Regions from separate parts of the Bartonella bovis 91-4 genome, predicted to be linked through region 2. Evidence: predicted binding sites of a transcription regulator. Region 2 holds the regulator's gene; the other holds the start of a gene.
What was found. The regulator HrcA, encoded in region 2, represses chaperone genes, less so after heat shock. The targets are predictions, from matches to a motif close to GTTAGCACTCNCNNNNNGNGAGTGCTAAC.
Positions count from the first base shown of each region.

Region 1 (9,892 bases), 330 kb from region 2:
GTGTGCACTTAACCTTGAAGTGTTTTTAAAATATGTTGGGGGGATGAAACTTCGTATGGGTCTGTGGGGCAATTATCTGAATAGCCTTTTTCTTCAAACCAATGTTCAATAACCCCATCATTAATAACCGCGGCATAACGCCATGAGCGCATTCCAAAGCCCACATTGTCTTTAGCAACCAGCATTCCCATTTTGCGGGTAAATTCGCCTGAACCATCAGGGATCAATTTCACATTTTTAATACCTTGCTTTTGACCCCAGGCATTCATGACAAAGGAATCATTGACGGAGAGGCAGTAAATTTCATCAATACCGACTTTTTTAAATTCGTCATAAAGTTTTTCAAAATCAGGAAGCTGAAAGGTTGAACAAGTGGGTGTAAATGCTCCGGGGAGAGAAAAAAGAATAACCCGTTTCCCTTTAAAGTAAGTGTCACTATTGACATCTTGCCACCGGTAAGGATTATCCCCGCCAACTGATTCATCCCGTACACGTGTGTGGAAAGTTACATTGGGAACTTGTTTTTTTATCATAATTACGCTCCTATAAGCCTTTTGGGATTGTATTGCAAAAACGATTTTTGTTTTTCAATGACGAATATTGGGAGTGTAGTAGATTGTGACAAATTTGCAAGTATTTCATGTTTGGATAAAAAGTGAATGAAAGCTTCATCAAATGATAACCCCTTAAATAACAGGAGCTACCAAGGGGATGGTCATTTGACAAAAGGCACTGCTAAAAAAGATGCTAGGGGAAGTTTTTGCGTAGACAGCTATTTGATGAGATGTTGGTTGTAGCAGATGTTCCCTTTAAAGTTGAGAAAATAAGAGGAAGGTTATTTCCATGATCGTCAACACTGTTTTGACAACGGCTTTTCATGATCAAAAACTTGGAACATCTGGTTTACGTAAAAAAGTGTCGGTTTTTCAGCAGCCCCATTATGTTGAAAATTTTATTCAGTCCATTTTTAATAGTGTTGGACCTCTTGAGGGAAAATTACTCATCCTTGGTGGGGATGGGCGCTATTTAAACGACACCCTTATTCAGCTTGTGTTAAAAATGGCAGCTGCAAACGGTGTGGGCTGTATTAAGGTGGGAAGAGGGGGAATTTTATCAACACCTGCTGTGTCGCACCTTATTCGCAAATATCATGCACATGGGGGTATTATTTTATCAGCAAGTCACAATCCTGGTGGTGTAAATGGTGATTGTGGTATAAAATATAATATTTCCAATGGTGGTCCGGCGCCTGATTGTTTGTGTGATGCTATTTTTGCAGCATCGCAACGCCTTTCTTCTTATAAAATTGTTGAAGCTCCAGACATTGATTTAGAAACACAGGGGCAAAGCTTTATCGGTTCTATGCAGGTAGATGTTATCGACCCTGTGGCAGATTATGCTGCTTTAATGGAAGAGCTTTTTGATTTTGACTGCATTTGTCAGGCGGTGAAAAAAGGTTTAACCTTACGATTTGATGCTATGCATGCAGTCACAGGGCCTTATGCACAAGAAATTTTTGAAAAGCGCTTAAATTTTCCTCAAGGAACAGTAGTCAATGGAACACCTTTGCCAGATTTTGGGGGCTCTCATCCCGATCCCAATTTGGTTCATGCAAAGGATCTTTATCATTTGCTCATGTCTGATCAAGGGCCTGATCTTGGTGCTGCTTCTGATGGTGATGGTGATCGCAATCTTATCATTGGTCGCAAACAATTTATCACGCCTTCTGATTCACTGGCTATTATGGCAGAACATGCACACCTGATAAAAGGGTATCACCAGGGTATTGCTGGGATTGCACGTTCAATGCCAACAGGGCGTGCTGCTGACCTTGTGGCACAAGAAAAGGGGATTAGTCTTTTTGAAACGCCAACAGGATGGAAATTTTTTGGCACACTTTTAGATGCTGGAAAAGTTACCCTGTGTGGTGAGGAAAGCTTTGGAACGGGTTCACATCATGTGCGTGAAAAGGACGGTTTATGGGCTGTATTATTTTGGTTGAACCTTTTGGCTCTAACAGGGCAGACTGTAGCGCAAATTATGCAAAGACATTGGCACAAGTACGGGCGTTTTTATTATTCACGCTATGATTATGAGAATGTTGAAGCACAAAAAGCTTATGTGATGATGGAACATTTGCGTGCGCAGTTGCCCTTAGCGGGGACAAAGATTGCTGGGTTGATTGTGACTCACTGTGATGATTTTGCGTATCATGACCCAATTGATGATAGTATTAGTGTAAGGCAGGGGGTGCGGGTGTTTTTTGAAAATGGAGCACGGCTTGTCGTGCGTTTATCTGGAACAGGAACGGGGGGTGCAACTGTACGCATTTATCTCGAACAATATAAAAACATCCCCCGCAAATACACTCAAGATCTGCAAAAAGTACTTCAACCTTTATTTTTAGCAGCGCTTGAATTGTTAAAAATAAAAGACTATTTGGGCCGCGAACAGCCTGATATTATAACATAAAATATATCGTTGATATTAAAACTATTATTCATAATGACAAAAATTCATCAATACCATAAAATAGCCTTATTGTGGGTGGATCATTTTCTGTGGATCAACTAGTCGGTCATAGTCAGCTTCGGTAATTCCGGCTTTTAAAGCTTCTTCCCGTAAGGTTGTTCCATTTTTATGAGCTGTTTTTGCAATGTCGGCGGCTTTTTCGTAACCAATTTCTGGTGCAAGAGCGGTAACAAGCATGAGAGAGCGCTCGAGAAGGGATTGGATATGATTCTTATTAGCACGCAGCCCTTTGATGCAATTAATATCGAAAGAGTGCATGGAATCACCAAGAAGAGAAAGAGACTGCAGAACATTATAACCGATAACAGGTTTGAATGCATTTAGTTCAAAATGGCCTTGGCTTGCAGCAAAGGTCACACTAGTCTGATTTCCAAAGACTTGGCATGCAACCATACTTAAGGCTTCACATTGGGTTGGGTTGACTTTTCCTGGCATAATGGAAGAGCCGGGTTCATTTTCTGGAAGGCTTAATTCACCAAGGCCTGAACGTGGTCCTGATCCTAAGAAACGGATATCATTTGCAATTTTGAATAAATCAGCTGCCAATGCGTTCAAGCTTCCATGGAAGTTTGCAAGGGCTCCGTGGTGGGCAAGAGCTTCAAATTTATTATTAGCAGTTGTGAAAGTTACCCCTGTAAGTGGACTAATCGTTTCAGCAAATGCAACATCAAATCCTTTTGGTGCATTGAGACCTGTTCCAACAGCTGTTCCCCCTTGGGCAAGCATTTGAACATCAGTAAGAGCCATTTCAATGCGTTGACGGTTAGCTTCTAGTGCAGCGCGATAGCCTGAAAATTCTTGCCCCAAAGTAAGGGGGGTGGCATCTTGCGTATGCGTGCGTCCCAATTTTATGATGTCTGCAAATTCTTCTTCTTTTGTTTGAAGACTGGCAATAAGAGTATCAAGGATTGGAAAAAAATGTTGGCGTGTTTGCAGTGTGGTGGCAATATGAAGCGCTGTGGGAAAAGAATCATTTGACGATTGGCTCATATTCACGTGGTCATTGGGATGTACGGGTGCTTTGCTACCAAGTGTTCCCCCTAAAAGTACGTTAGCACGATTGGCGATTACTTCATTGACGTTCATATTGCTTTGTGTGCCAGAACCTGTTTGCCAAACCGCTAGGGGGAAATGCGTATCAAATGCACCAGAAAGCACTTCATCAGCGGCAGTGACAATTGCTTGCCCTATGTCTTGCGGAAGCTTTCCTTTTTGCATATTCACAAGAGCTGCTGTCTTTTTGATAAGACTTAAAGCGTAGATCAATGAGAGAGGCTGTTTTTCTGAGCCAATATTGAAATTATGTCGAGAACGTTCTGTTTGCGCTCCCCAATAACGATCATGAGGAACTGAAACTGTCCCCAAACTATCGGTTTCTTGGCGTGTTTTAAGCATCATACAATCCCTTAATATATATTTATTGATTTAGTAAAAGATAAGCATTTTTCGACCAGAATCAAAGAGTCCGTTAGAATCAATATAAAATAAATTATTTTATTTAGAATCCTTGACATTGCGGATCAATGTTTTTATATAAAATTTATAAATTAGCACTCGCAACTACAGAGTGCTAATAAAATTTAAGATTAATCAGTTATACTAAGTTTTAAGGGTTTAAAACATGGCTAACACACAATTCCGCCCACTTCACGATCGTGTTGTCGTTCGTCGGGTTGAATCTGAAAATAAAACCGCTGGTGGGATTATTATCCCCGATACAGCAAAAGAAAAACCTCAAGAAGGTGAGGTGATCGCTGTTGGCAATGGTGCTCTCGATAATAATGGGAAGCGCGTGCCTCTAGAAGTTAAAGCAGGAGACCGAATCTTATTTGGGAAATGGTCTGGAACCGAAGTGAAGATTAATGGTGAAGAACTCTTAATCATGAAAGAATCCGACATTATGGGGATTTTGGGTTAATCCATTTTCTCAATTTGTTTCGTTTATTTATATCCAAGGAGAAATTAAATGGCTGCTAAAGAAGTCAAATTTGGCCGTGAAGCACGTGAGCGCTTGGTGCGTGGTGTTGATATCCTTGCTAATGCTGTTAAGGTAACACTCGGTCCTAAAGGCCGTAATGTGGTGATTGATAAATCATTTGGTGCACCTCGTATCACAAAAGATGGTGTGTCGGTTGCAAAAGAAATCGAACTTGAAGACAAGTTTGAAAATATGGGCGCACAAATGTTGCGTGAAGTTGCTTCAAAAACCAATGATATTGCTGGTGATGGAACAACAACAGCAACTGTTTTGGGGCAAGCTATTGTGCAAGAAGGTATAAAAGCTGTTGCTGCTGGCATGAACCCAATGGATCTGAAGCGTGGGATCGATTCTGCTGTTGCAGAAGTTGTTGAAAGCCTTTTCAAAAAAGCAAAAAAGATTCAAACTTCTGCTGAAATAGCACAAGTAGGAACGATTTCTGCGAATGGTGCTTCAGAAATTGGTAAAATCATTGCTGATGCTATGGAAAAAGTTGGTAATGAAGGTGTTATCACTGTGGAAGAAGCAAAAACTGCTGAAACGGAATTAGAAGTCGTTGAAGGTATGCAGTTTGATCGTGGATATCTTTCACCTTATTTTGTCACAAATGCTGAAAAAATGGTGGCTGATCTTGACGATCCTTACATCCTTATTCATGAAAAGAAATTGTCTAATTTGCAATCCTTGCTTCCTGTTCTTGAAGCTGTTGTTCAGTCTGGTAAGCCTCTTCTCATTATTGCTGAAGATGTGGAAGGTGAAGCTTTGGCAACGCTTGTGGTTAATAAATTGCGTGGTGGTTTGAAGATTTGTGCTGTTAAAGCACCAGGCTTTGGTGACCGCCGTAAAGCGATGTTAGAAGATATTGCAATTTTGACATCAGGTCAGGTTATTTCTGAAGATGTTGGCATTAAACTTGAAAATGTTACTTTAGATATGCTGGGCCGTGCAAAGAAAGTGCATATTTCTAAAGAAAACACAACCATCGTTGATGGTTCTGGACAAAAAGCACAAATTAGTGCTCGTGTAAGCCAGATTAAGGCACAGATCGAAGAAACAACTTCTGACTATGATCGCGAAAAACTGCAAGAAAGACTTGCTAAACTTGCTGGTGGTGTTGCCGTTATTCGTGTTGGTGGTGCAACAGAAGTTGAAGTAAAAGAAAAGAAAGATCGTGTTGATGATGCCTTGAATGCAACGCGTGCAGCGGTGGAAGAAGGTATTGTTGCTGGTGGTGGAACTGCACTCTTGCGGGCTGCCAACGCGCTTACGGTTAAAGGAAATAATGCAGACCAAGAAGCTGGTATCAATATTGTTCGTCGTGCTCTTCAAGCACCAGCACGTCAAATTGCTACCAATGCTGGTGAAGAAGCAGCGATTATTGTTGGCAAAGTTCTTGAAAATAGTTCAGACACTTTTGGTTACAACACCGCAACAGGTCAATTTGGTGATTTGATTTCACTGGGGATCGTTGATCCAGTTAAAGTTGTACGTTCAGCTTTGCAAAATGCTGCATCGATTGCCAGCCTTCTTATCACTACAGAAGCAATGGTTGCTGAACTTCCGAAAAAAGAAACTCCAATGCCTCCAATGGGCGGCGGCGGAATGGGTGGAATGGGCGGAATGGATTTCTAAGCGCCTTAAACCCATAGGTAAAAAGAAACGGGCCAGATGGCCCGTTTTTTTATTGTTTTGAAGGTTTATAAGTACTTTAAAAGCATGCATGTATATTATCAGGCGCTCTTATATTCTTTAAGCATTTTTATATTTACAGCTTTGATTTATGCACGCTTTTTTTGATCTTCGTATAATGCAAGTTTTTGTGTAATGCAAACTTTTGGGTTCTGTTCAATTTCCGATCTATTGTCCCTCTTATATTTAGATTGCTGATAAGTATAGTTTTGATAAATGATAACAGTTCCCTTAGCTTTCAACAAATGATTTTCAGCAAATGATTTGTATACGATCTTTATACAAAATGGCTTCTTTTTTTTGCTTACCGCATTACTTGCAAGTTTATAGAGCAACCTCTTGCGGTATGGCTTCAACGCCCAAAACTTCTGGAATAAAATGGCGTAAAAGATTTTCAATCCCGTGTTTAAGTGTGGCTGTTGAAGATGGACACCCGGCGCACGCACCGCGCATATTTAAATAAACAATGCCATTCTCAAAGCCACGAAAAGTAATGTCCCCACCATCATTGGCAACAGCTGGGCGAACACGTGTTTCAAGAATCTCTTTGATTGTCATGACAATATCTGCATCTTTTTCGTCATAAAATTCTTCATGAATTGCAGGGGGGTGTGTTTGGAGAGCGGCATCAGTGGTAACAGTGGGGTCATTGGAAAGAAAATGTTCCATAATTGTACCCAAGATCGCTGGTTTGAGGTGTTGCCATTCTCCTGCATTTTTTGTTACAGCAATAAAATCATATCCTAAAAGAACACTGCTGACGTTTGGAATTGTAAACAGTTTAGCAGCAAGGGGTGAATTTTGATCAGCTTCTTTGCTGTTGTGAAACTCTAATACACCTTTATCAAGAACCACACGGCCTGGTAAAAATTTAAGTGTTGCAGGGTTTGGTGTGGTTTCAGTTTGAATAAACATACATTATCCTTTTGTTTCACAAGCTTTAAGAAAACAATTAACGCAAAAAAGCTTAAGTATTGATATAATCTTCTTCAATATTTTTATCCCAAAGATCGTTTAAAGCACGATAACAAGGATAAACTGCCTTCCTAGTTGACGATTAAATATTTAAATAGGCCTATCTCTTTTATGTTATCATGAGAAGGTAAGACATGGTAGCAATATCTTGATATTTGTTAATCAATTTGCAAATCTATAAATTTTTTTGAACTTGCGTGCATCAATAATTTTACTCATAGAACTTCTAATTTAAAGGTTTAAAATACACGTTTCAAGCGTTTGTTTTTTCATGAAGAAAATATGGAGCAGCACTTGAGGGACTAGATGCACTTAACTAACAAGGAGCGATAAGAAGCCGTAGGTTTCGCATCAAGCGCAAATTTGCCCCTCTCGTTTAATTGGTACTTGTCGTTTGAAGTTGAAGTAATGCACCAAAATCTAAAACATGTTTACAATCAAAATGACACCCAAAAGCAATACCCATATTTTCATAAGTGTATATTGGTGCATTTGTCTTTTTTGTGCTATGTCATGAACAACAATGGTTTGTTGGTAGCTTGGTCATTTATCAAGAACAGTTCACATGTTTTTTCATATATAGTACTGTAGATCGTTTCTTGGTATTTCGTGAAAGGACGATACCGGCTATAGCTTTTTTCAATTTTCAGTCAAAGTTTATTGTTTATGGTTTGTGTACAAAACCAACAATTTCACGAACATGTTTCATTGTGTTTTCTGCCAATAAGCTAGCACGCTCAGCCCCATCATGCAAAACGGAATCAATATAAGCATTTTCTTGATGAAGACGGCGTAATTCTTGTGTAATTGGTGCCAATTTATGGACGACAAGATCAGCTAAAGCAGATTTAAAAAGCGAAAACTGTTGACCTGCAAATTCCAAAAGAGCCTTCTCTTTACTGGTTTGCGCAAAGGCTGCATAAATACCAAGTAAATTATCAACTTCTGGGCGCTCTTCTAAAGCGGTAAGCTGATCGGGTAAGGGGGCAGAGTCAGTTTTTGCTTTGCGTATTTTTTGAACGATAAGATCAGCATCATCAGTTAAATTAATTCGCGAAAAATCTGAAGGATCTGATTTTGACATTTTCTTTGAGCCATCACGTAAAGACATAATACGCATGCCGGTATTACCAAGAAGAGCCTCTGGTATTGGAAAAAAGCCTTGTTCCTTGTTTTCCCCCTCTTGTATGGAGATGCCAACATTTAAATGTGCAATACGCTCAGCGTAATCATGATTGAATTTTTGCGCAATATCCCGTGTAAGTTCAATATGCTGCTTTTGATCTTCTCCAACTGGAACATGTGTTGCACGATAGAGTAAAATATCAGCAGCCATAAGGCTTGGATAGGCAAAAAGCCCGAGTGATGCTTGTTCGCGGTTTTTTCCTGCTTTATCTTTAAACTGTGTCATCCGTTGGAGCCAGCCGATGCGGGCAATGCAGTTAAAGACCCATGCTAATTCAGCATGTTGAAAGACTCGTGATTGGTTGAAAACAATATGTTTTTGCGGATCAATACCCGCAGCTAAAAAGGCTGCTGTGACTGCACGGGTGGAGCTTTCTAAGGCGAGAGGGTTAGGGTTAACCGTTAGTGCGTGCATATCCACAACACAATAAAGGCATTTATGGGATGCTTGCAATTCAACCCAACGCTTGATTGCACCTAGATAATTACCAAGATGCAAATTGCCACTTGGTTGCACACCAGAAAAGACGAGGGATGCGCAGGTTTCCATAGGAATAAGCCTTTCTCTAATGATGATACATGTTGCTTCGTGTTGTGGTAAAATTTTTTTTTGAAAGTCAAATAAGATATTATAGGTGTTGTTTCAAATTTTTACGTAAAAAAGGGAAATAATTCATGCCAAGAAAAAAACAGATGATACAATAAAACAATAGGATAGAGAAAATTAAACCTGCTAAAGTTCCTATTCGCAAGAAAAGTGGTGCTTGTGAAGATAAAGGAAAAGCTAAAAAATCAAGCGCATAATACAAAGATGCAGCCATTAAGAGAATGGCAATGATCAAGCACACAGTCCACTTGATAAGTTGTATATCACATTTCCAATAACCGCGTTTGATAAGGGTGCTACAAAGCAAGAGTGTGTTAACCCATCCAGAGGTGATTTCGGCGATCACAATGCCACGTGCTGACAAGAGCGGAAATAATGTAAGCGCTAAACCGATATTGATTAGAACACAAATGCCTGCAAAAATCATTGGTGTTTTTGTATCTTCATGAGCAAAAAAATTGGGAATAAAGACCTTTATCAGCACAAAAGCTGGAAGCCCTAATCCATAAAGTTCAAGCAAATGCGCAACAGTGTGTGTTGATTGGCTTGTAAATTGCCCACGTTCAAAGAAAAGACTGACAATGGGGTTGGATATCAGGAAAAAAAAGACCGATGCCGGTAAGGTTAAAAACAGGGTAAACGCAATAGCGTAGTTTTGCAAATAATTGGCTTCTTTTTTATTTTTATTACGGAAGGCTTTTGTTAGTTCAGGTAAAAGAACAGTCGCAACAGCAATACCAACAACACCTAATGGCAGTTGATAAAGACGATCGGCATAAACCAAAGAAGAAACAGCACCCGGATGGCTGGATGCAATATTGGTATTGATCAATAAATTGATTTGCGTAATTCCCCCTGTAATGGCAGCGGGAAATGCCAGGGTTAAAAGCTGGCGAACATTGGGGCTGAGATAAGGAAGACGTAGA
Region 1 is NZ_CM001844.1:1,356,527-1,366,418, reverse strand. It holds gene BBBE_RS05910 (peroxiredoxin) at 9-533, opposite strand; gene BBBE_RS05905 (alpha-D-glucose phosphate-specific phosphoglucomutase) at 844-2,472, shown strand; gene fumC (class II fumarate hydratase) at 2,539-3,927, opposite strand; gene groES (co-chaperone GroES) at 4,154-4,450, shown strand; gene groL (chaperonin GroEL) at 4,499-6,142, shown strand; gene BBBE_RS05880 (NifU family protein) at 6,524-7,114, opposite strand; gene trpS (tryptophan--tRNA ligase) at 7,839-8,909, opposite strand; gene murJ (murein biosynthesis integral membrane protein MurJ) at 8,989-9,892, opposite strand, start outside.
Region 1: a site for HrcA is predicted at 4,079-4,107, ahead of groES (co-chaperone GroES). Genes of this name have one in related genera too.

Region 2 (9,892 bases):
AAGAATTGATTGAAGCCTTTGATACAATAAAATGCCCTTCTTTTATGCTCCAACCTAATGGTTTTGAAATTTTTGGCTCAAAAACTTCTCCTCACTCCCTGGTTGTTCGCATAAAACCTTGTAAAACACTCAGTCTTTTACATGAGAAAATACTATGCATTCAAAAACGTTTAGGATTAATTCCTGATGAAACACAATATATCCCACATATTACCCTTGCGCGGCTGCTTGATGTTAAATTGGAGAACCTTTCTTTGTATTTATCTGATCGGGGTGATTTTTCTTATCCTCCCTTTGCAGTTGATTACTTTGTTTTATTCCTGTCAAAAGACCCCTCAAGTGATACCCCTTATATTGTAAAAGGAAGTTGGCCACTTCAAGCGTAAAAGGCACTTAAACAGAGCATTTTTAAAAGCTTTTCCTCAAATTGCTTTAACGTAAGGTCGCACATAAACAAATATGCTGCTATAGTTTAAAATATTTTCTTTACTGATGTGTTGATGTTGAATCAACTTTAATAGAATCCTCTTTAAGCCCCCCCTTAGCTACACCAACCATAGCCGGACGCAAAACACGCTCACCAATAATATAACCAGCCTGAACAACTTGCTGTACAGTATTATCAGGAACATCAGCGTTAGGAATTTCAAACATCGCCTGATGAAAATGAGGATCAAATTTCTGCCCCTCTGGATGAATCTTTTTCACTCCATGACGCTCTAAAGCCGTCATCATAGCCCGCTCTGTCATTTCAACACCCTCTGCCAACATTTTTAAACCAGTATCATTTTCGCGTGCACCTTCTGGAATAGCTTCCAAAGCACGATTAAGATTATCAGAAACAGATAACATATCGCGGGCAAAATTGGCAATCGCATAAGCCCTTGCGTCAGCCACATCACGCGTTGTACGGCGTCGAAGATTTTCCATATCTGCAGCAAAACGTAAAAGTTGATTTTTTAGCTCCTTATTTTCATTCTGTAAATCAGCTAAGGGATCAGTAGACTCACCTTTTTTTTCCTCAACGTTTTCGCAAACCTCTTCTTTGCTCATTTTTAAAAGTTCATCAGCAGCTTTTTTAAGTGTCTCGCGATCATTTGGATTTTTTAGATTACAATTTTCAAATGAAGCATCAGTAAATTTGTTTTTTTCGTCAGACATAAAAAGTTCCATTCTTTCATAAAATTTATTATTCTCGATATCGAAATTTTGCAGATAAAAATCAAGAGGTATTTATTTACCTTAACATAATGAGTGTCCACAATAAAAATATCCGATACAGGCTAACGCAATAACTGTGACATAAGTTGAGCGGTATAATCAACCATAGGCACAATTCTCGCATAATTAAGCCGTGTTGGTCCAATAACGCCCAAAGCGCCAATTACCCTTTGCTGTGCATCGCAATAAGGTGCTACCACTAAAGAAGACCCTGAAAGAGAAAACAGCTTATTTTCTGAACCAATAAAGATACGAACCCCCAAACCTGCATCTGCTAAATCAAGCAATTGCGCCATACTTTCACGCGTTTCAAGATCATCAAATAAATGCCGTAATCGCTCTAAATCTTCTTCTGCTTTTACATCTTCAAGTAAATTGCTTCGCCCACGAACAATAAGATGCATCTTATGTTCTGAATCTTCTCCTCCCCAAAGAGCTAGTCCAGTTTCAACAAGATGATGGGATAACTGATCAAGTGCAGCCCGTGTTTCCACACATAAACGCGCAATTTCTTCTTTAGCTTCATTGAGTGTACGCCCCTGAATATGTGCATTGAGAAAATTTGTTGCTTCCGTCAATTGCGAATGCGTAACACCTTCTGGTAGATGAATGATGCGGTTTTCAACTTCACCTTGTTGCGTCACTAAAACTGCAAGAGCATGCTCACCATCAAGACGTACAAATTCAATATGCTTTAATGTACCTTCATGTTTCATCGCTAAAACCAACCCTGCCCCACGTGAAAGATCCGAAAGAATTTGGCTAGCTTGGATCAAAAAGTGTTCAACTGATTGTGTATGACCTGCTTCTTTGACTTGAAATTCAATATTCTCACGCTCCTCAGATGGTAAATCACTTACTTCCATAAATGCATCAACAAAAAATCGTAAACCTGATTGTGTTGGCATGCGCCCTGCAGACACATGAGGTGCATAAATCAAACCGAGGTGTTCAAGATCACTCATTACATTGCGAATTGTCGCAGGTGATAATGTTTGTTGTAAAAGTCGTGACAAGTTACGTGATCCCACCGGCTCACCATCATTAAGATAAGCCTCAACAATATGGCGAAAAATATCACGCGACCGTTCATCAAGCCCTTTGAGGTCATCGGTAATAGACGCTTGTTTTATCACAACATTTCACCACTTCAAAAACACTTTTTCTTATATAAGTTTTATTAAGATTTGGTCAAACAGTCTAAAGCAACGTAAAGAGTATATTACATATCTCTTGCCAAAAGTACTATCGCTTTATCATCAAAAGTACCATCATCAAAAGAAAGGCTATTTTATGTATCACTCTAATCTTCATCCTCTTAAATGCAAACAATCTTCTTTGAAGAAAATCTCAAAAAAAATTGTAGAAGGATTAAATTTCTCGAAATTTGGTAATACGCACATTCTATAATTATTTAAGCTAAACACCAATATAAAAAATTCCCTTATGATAAAATCCTTAAAAATCATAATAGTATTATTTCCTATCATATCTATAAAATACATTCATGATTTAACTATGATGTAAATTTACAAACTAAAACTAGCACTAATTTCGTTATAATAAGTTGCAAAATTTTTGTAGATATGAAAGCAACCACCGCAAATAAATCTCTCAAGCTGTATTGATCACTTTATTTATTGGAACTTACAAAACCGGTATTGTGTCAAATTTATTCTCCTATAAACAAGTTCTCACCCAAACAATAACCTACCCTCATATCAGGAGAGATACGTATGAGACGTATAGTAAATAAAAAACTTGTTATTGCTACACATAACAGCGGAAAATTGCATGAAATCAACACATTAATTGCTCCTTTTGGCTTAACGACACTCTCAGCAAAAGAGCTCAGTTTACCCGAACCAAAAGAAACAGGAACAACATTTGAAGAAAATGCCTATATCAAAGCCTTTGCAGCAGCAAAAACTACACAGCTTCCTGCTTTATCTGATGATTCTGGTTTAGAAATAGACGCATTAGGCGGTGCACCAGGCGTCTATACAGCCGACTGGGCCATTCAGCCTAATGGTACACGTAATTTTTTAAAAGCTATGCAAAAAATAGAAAATGAATTACAAAAAATTGGAGCTCTTGAAAAAAGCCAGCGTAAATGTCGATTTATATCAGTCATCTGCGTTGCATGGCCCGATGGCTATGCAGACTATTTTCGTGGCAGCATTGAAGGTACATTCATTTGGCCACCACGTGGAGATAAAGGTTTTGGTTTTGATCCCATTTTTCTACCAGATGGATATGAAAATACCTTTGGTGAAATGTCTACAGAGCAAAAACATGGCTGGAAACTTAATGATAAAACACCTCTTTCACATCGCTCACGCGCTTTTAAACTTTTTGTGGAAAATTTTTGGGCACCCTAATGGCTAAACCTTTCGGTATTTACATTCATTGGCCTTTTTGTGCTGCCAAATGCCCTTATTGCGATTTTAATTCGCATGTTCGCAAAAATGGGGTGGATCAGCAGCGTTTTGTAGCCGCCTTTAAACGCGAAATGGCAACACAATATCATGTAATAGGCTCTCGTCATATTACAAGTATTTTTATTGGCGGTGGTACACCTTCTCTTATGACTCCTCAAACTGTTGACGCTTTACTACAAACTGTCGCCAAAAACTGGACAATCGACGATAAAGTTGAAATCACACTAGAAGCCAACCCTTCCAGTGTAGAAGTAGAGCGCTTTCACGGCTACCGTGCAGCAGGTATTAATCGTTTATCTTTAGGTGTACAAGCACTCAATGATAAAGCCCTACGACAACTTGGCCGTCTTCATGATGTTAAGCAAGCTCTTCATGCTATCACTTTAGCGCGTAAAATCTTTACACGCTTATCCTTTGATTTAATTTATGCCCGCCCCGAGCAAACACTTAAACAGTGGAAACATGAACTTTCCCAAGCTATTGATTTAGCAGCAGACCACCTTTCCCTTTACCAACTAACCATTGAAGAAGGAACTGTCTTTAAAAAACTTCATACTGCAGGAAAACTTATTCTTCCAGTATCGCAGCTGGCAGCAGACCTTTATAATCTTACTCAAGAAATAACGGCTATGCACGGCCTTCCCGCTTATGAAATTTCAAACCATGCAATGCCTGGTGCCGAATCTCGTCATAATCTTCTTTATTGGCGTTATAACGAATATGCAGGCTTTGGCCCAGGAGCACATGGACGTTTTCAACGCCTGGTGGAAAATTTCTCTACTCCCTCAAAAGTACCACTATCTACAACTGAAAAACTTGTACGTTATGTCACAATGAATGAAAAACATCCCGAACGTTGGCTTGAATTGGTAGAAAACACAGGCCATGGCTGCATTGAAACAGAACAATTAACCAGAAGACAACAGGCCAATGAAATGCTGCTTATGGGTCTGCGTCTTTCAGAAGGTCTTGATCTTAGACGTTATGAAACCTTAAACTTAAAAAGTTTATCACCAGCCACACTTGCCAATTTACAACAAGAAGGTTTGGTAGAAATAGTAGATAACCAGCGCTTAAAAGCTACAACTAAAGGATACATTGTTCTCGATTATATCATTAGCAAATTAGCAAATTAATATTCCCGCTTCAGGTAAAATTACGGATAGTGTGATATTGACCATAAGATGCTTGTATAATTTAATTATTTTACGTTCCTGTTTAGAAGATATTCCAAATAATAATTATTTTTTATGCAAAAAAATCAATAATGAAGCGTTCATAAATCGAAGTAAGGCTTTCCAATGCATCAAGAGAAACACATTCATTCACCATATGCATGGTTTGCCCTGGTAAACCGAATTCAATAACGGGGCAATAATCCTTAATAAACCGCGCATCTGAAGTGCCGCCAGAAGTTGAAAGTTCTGGTCTGTTTCCTGTCATACTTTCAATAGCATTTGATAAAGTTTCAATCAGTTTATCATCTTTAGTCAAGAAAACGCTACCCAAATTTTGTATCCATTCAAGTTGATAATGTGGAAGCTCAATATGATTATCTTCCGATTGTACCGATGCAAGACGATTTTCAATTTCAGTAATAAGCGTTTCTTTTGTCCACAGATCATTGTAGCGTATATTGAAACGTATTACTGTGTGCATAGGAATAATATTGACAGCACAATTACCCGTATCAATACTTGTTAATTCCAAATTACTTGCTTGAAAATTTTTTGTTCCTTGATCCAGAGGAGTTTGTATCAGTGCCTGAATAAGCTTATTTGCTAAAGGTAATGGATTGGCTGCTCGTTCAGGAAAAGCAACATGGCCTTGCCGACCTTGCACTCTAATAATACCGGAAATTGACCCCCGACGACCAATTTTGATCATATCACCAACAACTTTTACACTCGTAGGTTCACCAACAATGGCTGCAGTCCATTTTTCGCCTTTTTGTACTGCCCATTTTAAAAGTTTTACCGTTCCGTTAAGAGCAGGACCTTCTTCATCACCAGTTATCAAAAAACTTATTGTTCCTTTAATTGGCTGTTTCTCAAAAACCCGCGCTAGCGCCGCTATAAAGCACGCTATACCCCCCTTCATATCAACAGCACCCCTCCCGTACAACTTGCCCTGATCTATGACGCCCTTAAAAGGAGGATAAACCCAATTGCTCAGTTCACCAGGTGGGACTACATCACTATGACCTGCAAACATAAGATGCGGGCCTTCATTTTCAATCTTTGCATAAAGATTTTCAACATCTTCTGTATTTTTATCTATAAAAACAGGGCGTTCAACAGTAAATCCCAATTTTGTCAAAAAATGTTCCAAAGTCGATAAAGCACCTGCTTCATGAGGTGTAACAGAAGGGCAACGGATAAGTGCCTGTAATAACTGGACAGGATCTGTAAGGACAGACATAAATATATTCCAATCTGCACAAAGAGTGATTTAAAAACGTTAAGCCAAATCACAAAAAAGATAAAAATAATCAAAAAGAGTAAAAAGATTAGGTCTTTTCATTTGGTATATTCAATAATGATAGTATATTTTGATTAATGGTTACAAAACAACATCTATTACAATAAGTTTGCTAATCGATAAGTAACGCCATAAAAATCATAAAGGGCAATAGATCTTTTTATAGAGAAAACACAAAGTGCGAGATGATATTACACACAATGACAAAAATAGCAGATAATTATCAATAAATATTATGTAAAATTAAAAAAATAACCATAATATTTTTTGTGTTAGTGAAAATTGATCGTATGCAATGTATGACCATTTTTCTTCAACCAAGCGTGATAATTTTTACTACCTGGGCAAAGTTTTTCACAAAGATCCCAAAATCGTGATTTATGATTCATCTCGATAAGATGAACCACCTCATGTGCAACAACATACTCAACAATTTCTTTTGGTGCCATAACAAGACGCCATGAAAAAGATAAACGCCCATCCGCTGAGCATGATCCCCAGCGGCTTTTCATATCTTTATAGCGGATTGATTTAACTTTACGTTCCACTTTATGCGCATAATGTTCTACTAGCGGTGTTATAATGATTTTAGCTTGTTTTTTAAAAACATCAGCAATTCGTCTTGGCAAATATTCTAACCGACTATAGATAATAATTTGCGGTTTTTGTTCCATATCACCTGCAATGATTTCATCCACCCCACGCCCTTCTTTATGCCTTATAATGTGCGCAACACCCAATAAAGGAATTGTTGCACCCTCCTTGAGATAAGAATTTTCACGGGAAATGAGGACATGAGTAAGATGTGTCTCAATCCAACAACGATGTTTTTCAATGAAAGACTGAACCGTATTAAGATTTACCGCTGGTGGTACTGTTAAACAAATCCCCTGTCCATCTGCATCAATGCGTAACGTGAAACGGCGTGTATATTTATGTTCTCGTACCCGCAAAGGTACAATGCGATCAAAAAGAATAAAATCTTTCTCATAAATGGCCATGCATCATATCTCTATAATCAATCAACTAAATTTCGATGGTTCATTGATTCGATCAATTAATGACATCAACACTTTTTCAAAACAATCCAAATCTTGTGGACGCGAAAACCGGTGATTTGCATCACGAACAAGCGTTAATGTTACATCATGCAAAGGCAAATGATCAAGTAAAGTCAATGCATGTTGATAGGGAACTACTTCATCTTCCATCCCTTGCAAAATATGAACTGAGCACCCAATATCAATGCATCCTTTCATAATGCAGTTAATTCGCCCATCTTCAATCAACGCTTTGGTAAAAGGTGTTGGCTCTAAATCATGAATTGAAGAGCGCTCAAAATAACCTTTCTCTTCTAAATCTTTCCATTCTACCGTGGTTAAAGTTGGTTCAATCAAAGTTTGCGTAAAATCAGGAGCAGGCGCAATTAATATCATCCCGGCAAGTAGTTTATTTTTCTGCGCGAGCATCATAGCAAGCCTTAAAGCAATCCACCCCCCCATAGAGGAACCAACTAAAATTTGTGGTCCTTCACAATAAGCTTCAAAAACTGCTAAACTTTCTTTCACCCAACGTGAAATCGTACCTTGAAAAAAATCTCCTTCTGATTCTCCATGACCAGAATAATCAAAACGCAAACAAGACAAATCGTTTTTTTGAGCAAAAGCATCAACCACCATCGCCTTGCTTCCTAGCATATCAGATCGATAACCAGATAACCAAACTATCCCTGGAGAACGACTACCTTTACGATAACGTACAGCAAGAGCCGTATCTTCAAACGAAAAAAACTGACAAGGAATATTTTGATCTATCATCATTCTTCCTCAATGAAATATCCTTCACTATAAAAGAAAAGCCCTTTTTCAAAACTAAACTCAAAATAATGAATTAAATAACTTATATTAACGATAATGAAAAAACATGAATTCTTATTGTTTTTCTGTATAGATATTGTATATTAAAGCATTCTATAAATAAATCAAAATTAAGGAGCATAGACCATTCGTCGATCATTTAAAATGACGCCTAGTCAAAAAGATGGGCCACGTTCAAATCAAGATATTCGCGTTCCTTGCGTCCAACTCATTAATGATGAAGGACAAAATCAGGGAATTATTGCAACGCAAGAAGCGCTTGCTATGGCTGCAGATGTTGGGCTGGATCTGGTTGAGATTGTGCCAAATGCAGAGCCGCCAGTTTGTAAAATTATTGATTTAGGCAAACTGAAATATCAAAATCAAAAAAAAGCAGCTGAAACACGTAAAAAACAAAAGACTATTGAAGTCAAAGAAATCAAGATGCGACCAAATGTTGACATCCATGATTATCAGGTGAAACTTAAGGCTATTCATCGTTTTATTGATCATGGTAATAAAGTAAAAATTACTTTGCGCTTCCGTGGTCGTGAAATGGCACACCAAGATCTTGGAATAAAGCTTCTCCAGCGAGTTAAAGAAGACACAAGTGAAATTGCTAAAATTGAATCTGAGCCCAAACTTGAAGGTCGTCAGATGATGATGGTTATAGCGCCTAAGTAAATTTTAATTGAGAAAGCGTGTTGTATGAAACTCATGTTTTAAGCGTGAATATAATTAAAACATTGTACAGTGTTGATATAATGTTTTTTAAAACAGGAAACTGGTGCTCTAAATCTCTCTAGAGAGTATTCTTTTATAGAAGAAGGTTTGCTTTTCTATAAGGAGTACTTTAATCTTGCGTGAAATAATGAGAGAAAATAAAAGTATTTCATGGCCAAAACACAAACATCCCCTTCTAATCAATATCTGATCATCCGTCTTTTACGAGAAAATTTTCATAAACATGTGTATTGGTATAGTGCAGCCATTGTTTCAATGATCATCATTGCTTTGGCCACTGCAATTAGTGCATGGATGATGCGTGATATTATTAATCATATTATTGATGGACACAATTTTAGTATGATTGTTTTCATTTCTAGTATCTTTGCATCTATTTTTATTCTCAAAGGGGTTGCAACTTTTGCCCAAACCTATTGCTTGAGTAAAGCAGGCAATAGTATCATTGCCGAACAACAGCGTAAAATTTATGAACGTCTTATGAAGCAAGGTGTCTCTTTTTATCAAAATAATGCTTCATCCGATCTTCTTGTTCGTGTAACTCATAATGCAACAGCAGCACGTAATATCATCGATATAATTATCACAACCTTTGTACGTGATTTACTCTCTGTTATTGGCCTTTTGGTTGTTATGTTTATTCAAAATTTTACGTTAATCGCCATTACTTTAACAGTAGGACCTCTTGCATTTTTAGGAGTTCGAATGGCTTTAAAACGTATTCGCGGACTCATGGAAAAAGAACTTCTCTCACTAGGGGAAATCATCAAAGTTATGCAAGAAACTGCTGTTGGTATTCAAGTAATTAAAGCTTTTTCGCTAGAAGAATTGATGGAAAAACGCATGAATAAAGCTATTTGTGACGTTGAAAAACAAGCAAACAGTATTGCAATGCTCGAAGCTGCCACACATCCAATTATGGAAACGCTTGCCGGCATCGCAATTGCAGTTATTATTTGTTTTTCCAGCTATCTTGCAACCCAACGTACCGGTGTTCAAGGTGAATTAATGTCCTTTCTTGTAGCTTTGCTTCTCATTTATGAACCTGCTAAAAGATTGGCAAATGTGCGTGTCAAAATTGAATCTGGTTTGGTCAGTATCCGTACAATGTTTGAAATACTTGATCATCCACTTACTGTTATAGAACAT
Region 2 is NZ_CM001844.1:58,672-68,563, reverse strand. It holds gene thpR (RNA 2',3'-cyclic phosphodiesterase) at 1-386, shown strand, start outside; gene grpE (nucleotide exchange factor GrpE) at 487-1,161, opposite strand; gene hrcA (heat-inducible transcriptional repressor HrcA) at 1,284-2,354, opposite strand; gene rdgB (RdgB/HAM1 family non-canonical purine NTP pyrophosphatase) at 2,958-3,602, shown strand; gene hemW (radical SAM family heme chaperone HemW) at 3,602-4,798, shown strand; gene dapE (succinyl-diaminopimelate desuccinylase) at 4,911-6,083, opposite strand; gene BBBE_RS00230 (M48 family metallopeptidase) at 6,416-7,144, opposite strand; gene BBBE_RS00225 (alpha/beta hydrolase) at 7,166-7,957, opposite strand; gene infC (translation initiation factor IF-3) at 8,165-8,683, shown strand; gene BBBE_RS00215 (ABC transporter ATP-binding protein) at 8,894-9,892, shown strand, end outside.